3 linked regions of the Azoarcus sp. KH32C genome follow. The protein of the gene in region 3 interacts with the protein of the main gene of each other region in a pairwise test. Links are inferred from orthologs where the notes say so. Each region holds a gene or a part of one and is shown on either strand. Other genes may lie near its edges.

What was found.
Region 1: the proteins of AZKH_RS12010 (region 3) and hypB interact in binary tests that used the Escherichia coli proteins (3 or more experiments, as listed by UniProt). The link is inferred for Azoarcus sp. KH32C from one-to-one orthologs.
Region 2: the proteins of AZKH_RS12010 (region 3) and AZKH_RS07295 interact in binary tests that used the Escherichia coli proteins (3 or more experiments, as listed by UniProt). The link is inferred for Azoarcus sp. KH32C from one-to-one orthologs.

Annotation. Positions count from the first base shown.
Region 1 is NC_020516.1:4,211,861-4,214,995, reverse strand. Bases 9-2,990 are described here. They hold hypB (hydrogenase nickel incorporation protein HypB), read left to right. Parts: upstream 9-1,028; coding sequence 1,029-1,952; downstream 1,953-2,990. Other genes in these bases: AZKH_RS18800 (hypothetical protein), read left to right, coding at 1,961-2,990; hypA (hydrogenase maturation nickel metallochaperone HypA), read left to right, coding at 640-981; AZKH_RS18815 (nickel-dependent hydrogenase large subunit), read left to right, coding at 9-647. In the rest of the region: more of AZKH_RS18815, read left to right, coding at 1-8; more of AZKH_RS18800, read left to right, coding at 2,991-3,109; AZKH_RS18795 (HypC/HybG/HupF family hydrogenase formation chaperone), read left to right, coding at 3,113-3,135. UniProt on the Escherichia coli protein: Involved in the maturation of [NiFe] hydrogenases. Required for nickel insertion into the metal center of the hydrogenase. Exhibits a low intrinsic GTPase activity, which is essential for nickel insertion.
Region 2 is NC_020516.1:1,650,389-1,653,507, forward strand. Bases 154-3,119 are described here. They hold AZKH_RS07295 (Ni,Fe-hydrogenase III large subunit), read right to left. Parts: upstream 2,426-3,119; coding sequence 881-2,425; downstream 154-880. Other genes in these bases: AZKH_RS07290 (NADH-quinone oxidoreductase subunit B family protein), read right to left, coding at 318-881; AZKH_RS07300 (hydrogenase 4 subunit F), read right to left, coding at 2,428-3,119. Also shown: AZKH_RS07285 (AI-2E family transporter), read right to left, coding at 1-127.
Region 3 is NC_020516.1:2,746,371-2,749,349, reverse strand. Bases 8-2,833 are described here. They hold AZKH_RS12010 (peptidylprolyl isomerase), read right to left. Parts: upstream 1,748-2,833; coding sequence 1,268-1,747; downstream 8-1,267. Other genes in these bases: lexA (transcriptional repressor LexA), read left to right, coding at 2,376-2,833; AZKH_RS26905 (peroxiredoxin), read right to left, coding at 1,713-2,225; AZKH_RS12015 (dipeptide ABC transporter ATP-binding protein), read right to left, coding at 8-1,198. Outside these bases: more of AZKH_RS12015, read right to left, coding at 1-7; more of lexA, read left to right, coding at 2,834-2,979. UniProt on the Escherichia coli protein: Folding helper with both chaperone and peptidyl-prolyl cis-trans isomerase (PPIase) activities. Chaperone activity prevents aggregation of unfolded or partially folded proteins and promotes their correct folding.

The sequences.
Region 1 (3,135 bases), 1.5 Mb from region 3 along the record:
TGCGCGAATTCATCGAGCGCGCCCGCCGCTGCGGCACGATCGGGGCTGCGCTCGCCGACCTGATCGAGATGGGGTCCTCGACGCCGGAAGGCGAAGCGGTGCCACTGCTGCCGGCACTCGCTGCCGGGGCCTGGGCGGCCGAACTCGGCGGCATCCCGTCCGCCGATTTCTGCGCGGCGCCGATGCTGTTCGGCCGCGCCCACGAGACGGGCGTGCTCGCGCGCCACGCGGATTCGATGATGGTGAGCAATCTTCTGACTCAGCGCCACCGCATCGCGGCGCGCCTCTTCGCGCGCGTCGTCGATCTCTCCGACTGCGCCAGCCGCCTGCGCCATCCGCTCGCGAGCGACATGCCCAAGCTCGTCGATGCCGCGCCGATGGGCGACGGCGCCGGCCTCGCATGCGTCGAAACCGCGCGTGGGATGCTGATGCACGCCGTGCGTCTCGACGGCGACCGCATTGCCGAATACGCGATCGTCGCGCCGACCGAATGGAATTTCCATGCGCAGGGCGCATTCGTCTGCGAAGCCACGGGCTGGGACGCGCCGTCGGACGAGGCCGCGATGCTGCGCCTGAAGGCGCTCGCGCTGTCGCTCGATCCGTGCATCGAGTACGACATCGCGATCGAGGACGTATCGGATGCATGAGATGTCGCTTGCGGAGAGCATCCGCGGCATCGTCGAGGAGACCGCGCGGGCGCAGGGCTGCACGCGCGTGAAGACGGTCGTGCTGGAGATCGGCGAACTGTCGTCGGTCGAGGTCGAGGCGCTGCGCTTCTGTCTCGACGTGGTGTTGCGCGACACGCTGGCGGAGGGCGCGGCGGTCGAGGTCGAGAGCGTGCCCGGCGTCGGCTGGTGCCTCGCCTGCGATCGCAGCGTGCCGCTCGCGCAGCGTTACGACCCCTGTCCGCACTGCGGCGGCTACCAGGTGCGTCCCACCGGCGGGACCGTGATGCGGGTCAAGGAAATCGAAGTCGATTGAAGGGATGATGCGGCTTCAGGTGGTCGCAGTCGGATTGGAGCAGGGTGATGTGTACGGTGTGCGGTTGCGGGGCGGGTGAAGTGAATATCGGCGGGGCAGGGCATTCGAAGCCCGCGCGCCCGAAGGAAGGCACGACGCGCGCGTGGAAGCCCGCGGCTCCCGCGCATGAGCACACGCACGACGGGCAGCCGTCCGCCCGGGACGCGAGCCACATCCATTCCGATCAGCACCACCTGCATTTCGGCGCCGGCCCCGCGCACGCTCACGCCCCTGGCCTGTCGCAGTCGCAGATGGTGAAGATCGAGCGCGACATCCTCGGCAAGAACGACGCCTGTGCCGACGCCAACCGCCGCCAGCTCGCCGCGCGCGGCATCTTCGCGCTGAACCTCGTTTCCAGCCCCGGCTCGGGCAAGACCACGCTGCTCGTGCGCACGCTCACGGAACTTGCGGGACGCGTGTCGGCGGCGGTGGTCGAGGGCGACCAGCAGACCGAGTTCGACGCGGAACGCATCCGCGCGACCGGCGTGCCGGCGCTGCAGATCAACACCGGCAAGGGCTGCCACCTCGACGCGGACATGGTTGGGCGCGCACTCGCGCAGATGCAGCTCGCCGACGACAGCCTGCTCTTGATCGAGAACGTCGGCAACCTCGTGTGCCCGGCTGCCTTCGATCTCGGCGAGGCGCACAAGGTCGCGATCCTGTCGGTCACCGAGGGCGAGGACAAGCCGCTGAAATACCCGGACATGTTCGCCGCGGCCGACCTGATGCTGCTCAACAAGGTCGACCTGCTGCCGCATCTCACCTTCGACGTCGAACGCGCGATCGGCTACGCGCGGCGGGTCAATCCGGCCATCGAGGTGATTCGTACGTCGTCGACGAGCGGCGAGGGCATCGCCGACTGGCTCGCCTGGCTCGAGCGCGGCATGGCGAAGGCGCGCGCGGCGCGCAGCACAACCGTGCAACCGGCCTGAGTCCGGACATGAATTCGAACCTCGCCTCGCCGGGCGCGGCTCCGCTCGCGCCGCCGTCAATCCCGCTCACCTTGCACGGCCCCGCGGTGCTGGCCTTCGGCGCCTATTTCAAGAACGCGTTGTGCCTTGCGCAGGACGGCGCAGCGCAAATGAGCGCCACGGTCGGCGATCTCGATACGCCGGATGCCTGCCGCGAGATGGATGCCTGGAGCCACGTGTTGCTGTCGCAGGGCGCTCCCGCCGCGATCGCGCACGACCTGCATCCGGACTTCCATTCGAGCCGCAGCGCCTGCGCCCTTGCGACGCGCCTCGGCGTGCCTGCGATCGCGGTGCAGCACCACCACGCGCATGTTGCCGCGGTGCTGGCGGAGAATGGACACCCCGGCCCGGCGCTGGGCCTCGCGCTCGATGGCGTGGGCTTGGGTACCGACGGCACGGCCTGGGGCGGCGAACTGCTGCAAGTCGATGGCGCGCACTTCGAGCGCCTCGGTCATCTCGCGCCCCTGCCGCTGGCGGGCGGTGACCGCGCGGCGCGCGAGCCGTGGCGGATGGCTGGGGCGGTGCTCCATCTGGCCGGCCGCGCCGACGAGATCGCGACGCGCTTCGCGGCCCAGCCTGCGGCGGCCATGCTTGGGAACCTGCTCACGCGCGACACCTTGTGCCCGCCGACCTCCAGCCTCGGCCGCGCCTTCGACGCTGCCGCGGGGCTGCTCGGACTGTGCCCTGTGATGCGTGTCGAGGCCGAGGCGGCGATCGCGCTGGAGCGCGCCGCGACCGACTACCTTGAACGAGTTGGTGACGTGACGCCCGAGCCCGAGGGTTGGACGATCGACGGGGCAGGGCGCCTGAGCCTGCTGCCGATCCTCACGTCCCTTGCCGACGAAACCGATGCCGCGCAGGGTGCTTCCCGTTTCCACGTGACGCTCACCGCGGCACTCGTCGCCTGGGTCGGGCAGGCCGTCGAACGCACCGGCTTGACGGTCGTCGCGCTCTCCGGCGGCTGTCTGCACAACCGCATCCTGTCGCAACGCCTCGGCGCGGCGTTGCGCGAACACGGCCTGACCGTCCTCGAAGCGCAGCGCCTGTCACCGGGCGACGCCGGTCTCGCGCTCGGTCAGGCCTGGGTTGCGATCCACCATCTGAACGAAGGATTCTGAAGCATGTGCCTTGCGATTCCCGCCCG
Region 2 (3,119 bases), 1.1 Mb from region 3 along the record:
TGATGATCGCCCACGCCACCGGTACGATGAAGAGATGCAGGACCGTGTAGCCGAGTACCAGCAGCCCCCCCAGCAGGAATCCGACGATGACGCGGCGGGTGATTCTTTCGGCGGACGGGTCGATCACGACGCAACTCTCGTCGGCGCGAAAGATACCGGGAATTCGCGGCTAGCGTGGCCAGCGTCAGACAGGAGAACAAGTCGGCTCGGAGGCATTTTGGGATGCGTGGACCATGAGACGCCTTGAAAACCGGCATCGGGCAACCGGTTCGATGGTTTCAGTCCGGTCGAGTTCAAGCAAAGAGGGGCTCGGGGGACTAGTTGGCCTCGGGGGTGGGGTCGGCGGCCGGGGGGCTGGATGTCGAGTCGGCGGGGTGGCCGCGGAGTGCCGCGAGAATGCCTGCAAGGATATCGGTGGGCGCCGGCGGGCACCCGGGGACGGTGACGTCGACCGGGATGACGTTCGAGACGCGGCCGCAGCTCGCGTAGCTCTCGCCGAAGATGCCACCGGTGCAGGCGCATTCGCCGACGGCGACGACGAGCTTCGGGGCGGGCGTTGCGTCGTAGGTGCGTCGCAGCGCCACTTCCATGTTGCGCGTGACGGGGCCGGTCACGAGCAGCATGTCGGCGTGGCGGGGGCTCGCGACGAAGCGGATGCCGAGGCCTTCGATGTTGTAGTAGGGGTTGTTCAGCGCGTTGATCTCGAGCTCGCAGCCGTTGCACGAGCCGGCATCGACTTCGCGGATCGCGAGCGCGCGGCCGAGGATCGCGAGGATCTCGTCGTGGATTTCATGCGCCGGCTGGCCCGCTCCTGCGGCTGGTTCGGGGGGCGGCTCGGAGACGCGGCCGCGGCGGGCGACGTATTTGAGGATGTGCCACATCACAGATCCTGCCCTGAATAGCTGAGGTTGAAGGATTTGTTGATCAGCGGGAAGTCCGGGACGATGTTGCCGATGATGGCGTGTTCGAGGACGGGCCAGTTCTGCCACGACGGATCGTGACAGTGGCAGCGTGCGATGCGCCCCTGTGGGCTGGTTTCGAGCGCGACGAAGACCTCGCCGCGCCAGCCTTCGACCCAGCCGGCGCCGATGCCTTCGGGCCTTGCGGCAACCGGCTCGTGGATCGGCCCGGAGGGCAGATCGGCGACCAGTGCATCGATGAGCCGCAGCGAGGCGAAACATTCGTCGAAGCGGATGGCGACGCGGGCCGCGACGTCGCCGTTGCGCTGGGTGCTGGCGGTGACGGCCAGTCGGTCGTACGGAGGCCAGGGGAAGTCGGCGCGCAGGTCCGAGGGAAGCCCGCTCGCGCGGCCGGCAAGCCCGGTGAGGCCGAGTCTTGTCGCGAGCTCCGCCGTGACGCGGCCGGTGGTGACGAAACGGTCCTGCAGGCCGGCGTGCTCGTCGAAGATGTCCTTCAGTTCGGCGACTTCGCGGCCGATGTCGATGACCTGCTTGCGCAGCCGTGCGCTGGCGGCGGCATCGAGATCGCGTGCGACGCCGCCGGGGCGGATGCAGTCCATCAGCAGGCGGTGGCCGAAGCAATCGCGGTTCGCGCGCAGCCAGTCTTCGCGCAGTCGCGAGAATTGGGTGAGCGCGAAGCCGAACGCGGCGTCGTTGCCGAGCGCGCCAAGGTCGCCGAGATGGTTTGCGACGCGTTCGCGTTCGAGCAGCAGCGCGCGCAACCAGGCCGCGCGATCGGGCACTGTCGCACCGGCGAGCGATTCGGCGGCCATCGCGTACGCCCACGCGTAGGCAACTGTGCTGTCGCCCGACACGCGGCCGGCGAGGCGGGCGCCCTCGTCGAGGTCCATGCCCATGAAGCGCCGCTCGATGCCCTTGTGCTTGTAGCCGAGGCGTTGTTCGAGGCGTAGCACCTTCTCGCCGACGACCGAAAAACGGAAGTGGCCGGGCTCGATGATGCCGGCGTGCACCGGGCCGACCGGAATCTCATGCACTCCGTCGCCTTCGACGGGGACGAACGCGTAGGCGTCGGCCTGTGGCTCGAAGCGTTCCTCGCCCGTGCTCTCGAAGCGCAGTGGAAAGTAGTCCGCCGGCCACGCGCCGTGACGCAGCCAGGGGCGCATGTCGTCGGCGTCTTCGGGCTCGATGCCGACGAGGTCGCGCGCGGCGCGCTGCATGCGGATCGCGGGCGCGAAGAGGCGGGCGATGTCGGGGTAGGTCGGGCGTGCGGGATCGAGGCCGAGCTTCGCCCACAGCAGGCCGTCCGCGGTCGCATACGCCGCGGACACCGTGAAGCCGTCGCCCGTGGCGCGCTCGTCGCTGCCCCACAGGCTCACGAGCCGGCCCTTTTCCTCGGCAACGGCCAGTGCGAGCGCGCTCCACTGCGCCGCGTCGACGTCGGCGCAATACATAGGCAGCGGTGCGGCGATGCGTTCGAAGCGGCAATCGAGTTCGAAGAAGTTCATCGTTAGCCTCCGATCATCCGGGCCGCCTGCCGATACCAGCCATCGAGATACGGCGGAATGTAGAGGCCGAGCATCAGCGCGAGTCCCAGGTGGATGAACACCGGCAGCAGCGCGGGCGGGTGGGCGAGTGGACGCAGCGCGGTTTCGCCGAAGACCATCGGCTGCACGCGGCTGAAGATTGCGGCGAAGGCGACGCCGAGCGCGATCAGGAGGAGCGGCGTCGCCCACGGGAGCTCGCGCATCGCGGTCGTCAGGATCAGGAACTCGCTTGCGAAGACGCCGAAGGGCGGCATGCCGAGGATCGCGAGCGATCCGAGCATCAGGCCCCAGCCCACGGTGGGGCTCACCTTGAGCAGGCCGCGGATGTCCTCCATCGCCTGCGATCCGGCCTTTTGCGCGGCGTGGCCGACGGCGAAGAAGATCGCGGACTTGACGAGCGCATGCACGGTCATGTGCAGCAGCCCGGCGAAGTTCGCGATCGGGCCGCCGAGGCCGAAGGCGAAGGTCATCAGGCCCATGTGCTCGATCGACGAGTACGCGAACATGCGCTTGACATCGCGCTGGCGCGACAGGAAGAAGGCCGCGACGACGACGGTAAGCAGGCCGAAGCCGATCATCATGCGCCCCGGCAGTCCGCTTTCGAGCGCGCCGTCGGCGAGTACCTTGACGCGCAGCACGGCGTACAGCGCGACGT
Region 3 (2,979 bases):
TCACTTGCAGACTGATCCCATCCACGGCCTTGATGCTCGCAACCTCGCGTTTCAACAAGCCCTTGCGCACGGGAAAGTGGACCTTCAGCTGACGCACGTCGAGCACGGGACGTGAGCCGGAAGCGGCCTCGTCGAAGCGTGCGGAGGATGCCCCCGTCGGTACGTCCGCGTCACGTTCCGAACCTGGCTCGTAGAGATGGCAACGCACCTCCTGCGCTTCAAGCTGGTGCCAGGCCGGAGCTTCACCATGGCAGCGCTCGAATACCTGGGGGCAGCGGTCCGCGAATCGACATCCGACAAATCCACGGTCGAGTGGCGGAACGTGACCAGGCAGGGCCGACAGCCGGTGGCCACGTTGTCCTTCGGTCGGCAGTGCGGCGAACAGCTTCCGCGAATAGGGATGAAGCGGACGCCGAAAGAAGTCCGAACGACTCGCGGTCTCAACGAGTTCGCCCGCGTACATGACACCGATGCGATGCGCCATTTTTGCGACGACACCAAGATCGTGCGTGATCAGGAGCATCCCCATGCCGCGCTCCGCCTGGAGCTTCGCAAGCAGATCGAGCACCTGCGCCTGGATCGTCACGTCCAACGCCGTCGTCGGTTCATCGGCGATCAGGAGTTCCGGCTCGCCTGCGAGCGCCATCGCAATCATCACCCGCTGCTTCATGCCGCCGGAAAACTGAAATGGGTAATCGTCGAGGCGCCGTTCCGCGTCTGGAATCCCGACCGATTCCAGCAGGCGGAGCGCCTCGAGCCTGGCCGCGGCTCCGTGCAGGCCGCGATGGCGGTCCAGCACTTCGCCGATCTGGGCCATCACAGTCATCACAGGATTGAGGCTTGTCGACGGCTCCTGGAAGATCATCCCGATTCGCCTGCCGCGCACGTCACGCATCTGCGCCTCGGTTTGCGCCAGCAACTCGACGCCGCCAAACCGGACCCGTCCCCCGTCCACCCGGCCGCCGTCGGGAAGAAGCCTGAGAAGCGCGAGGGCCGTCATCGACTTGCCGCAGCCCGACTCTCCAAGCAAGGCGAAGGTTTCGCCTGCTGCGATCGAAAATCCGACGCCGTCGACGGGACGGACCGGCAAGTCCCCTGCCCCGATCCTGACCCGAAGCTCCTCGACTTCGACAAGGACCGTTCCGGCAGCTTGACGATCTGCGGTTGCGGAAGGAGCGGACGCTGATAGAGCGGTCATGGGCACGAGGAGGAATAGGTCAAAAAAAGGGCCGCTTGCGCGGCCCCGTTCACCGATCGATCGGACCGATCAGTGATGATGTCCGCCAGCACCGTGCACGTGGCCGTGCGACAGTTCTTCGGCCGTTGCCTTGCGCACTTCCGTGACGGTAATGTCGAAGACCAGCGCGGTACCAGCCAGAGGATGGTTGCCGTCGACGACAACCTTGCCGTCGGCGATATCGGTGATGCGATAGAGCATGTCTTCTTCGCCGTCGTCGGTCACGCGCTCAAACGACATGCCCACTTCGATGTTCTCCGGGAACTGACTGACATCCTCGACCAGCACCAGTTCTTCATCGTAGTCCCCGAATGCATCTTCGGGCTGAAGCTTGACCTTCAGCTGATCGCCGACTTTCTTGCCGTGCAGCGCCTCTTCCAGCATCGGGAAGATGCCGTCGTAACCGCCGTGGAGGTAAACGAGCGGTTGATGACCGTCGTCGATCGTGTTGCCATCGGGATCGAGGACCGTATATTTAAGCGTTACGACGGTGTTCTTGACGATTTCCATTTCTATTCTCTGCTTCCAGATTCCTGACCAATTCGAAGACCCCGGCCACATGGCCGCGGGGCGCAACGTCGCGGAGCGCGTGGCGGATTGTTCCTTCCTTGTCGATGACGAAGGTTGTCCGCATCACGCCCATCTTCTTCACACCATCGACTTCCTTGGGCTGCCAGACATCATAGAGCCGGCAGACCTCCGTCTCGACGTCCGAAAGGAGACGTACGGACAACCCGTGCTGATCACGAAACTCGGCGTGGGTCAGGCAATCGTCGGGACTAACACCGATCACGATGCAATCGTGGCGGGCGAACTCTTCTTCATGATCACTGAAGTCGGCGGCCTGCAAGGTGCATCCCGGCGTATTGTCGCGGGGGTAAAAGTAGAGGACCACATGATGCTTGCCGCGCTCGGCGGCCAAGTCGAACGTTTCCATGTCCGCATCAGGCAATGAAAACGCTGGAGCAATGTCACCGATCTGCAGCATGTGATCTCCCTGACGTGCGTTGGATTCTAGCCGAGACACGAAGCGAACTCTACTCGCGTCACAGTTCTTGCGCCATACCGTTTCGAACTCATTTTCGGGCTTGCCAATTGAGAGCAACTGTTTAAAAATACAGGTAAAAATGGAGAAATGATGATGAGCCACGACCCAGGGCTCACCGCCCGCCAGTCCGAAATCCTTGAATTCATTCGCCAGACGGTCGAATCGGAGGGCCGTCCGCCGACTCGCGCCGAGGTGTGTACGGCATTCGGCTTTCGTTCCCCGAACGCGGCGGAGAGTCATCTTCGCGCCCTCGCGGCCAAAGGGGCGATCCTGCTCGAGGAAGGACGCGCCCGCGGTATCCGTCTGGCCGAAGGCCTCGGCCTGCCACTGATCGGTCGAGTCGCGGCAGGTAGCCCCATTCTCGCGGTGGAGCACGTCGAAGGCCGCCACCAGGTCGATCCCGCGCTGTTTTCCCCGCGCGCCGACTACCTGCTGCGCGTGCGGGGCATGAGCATGCGCGACGCGGGCATTCTCGATGGAGATTTGCTGGCGGTTCATCGCAGCCCCGAGGCGCGGAACGGCCAGATCGTCGTTGCTCGCGTCAATGACGACGTGACCGTCAAGACCTTCACCCGGAACGGGCCGATCATCAGCCTCTTACCGGCGAATCCCGACTTTCAGCCGATTGTCGTCGATACGCGTTCCGACCCGCTCACCATCGAAGGCATCGCCGTTGGCTTGCTTCGGAACGGTC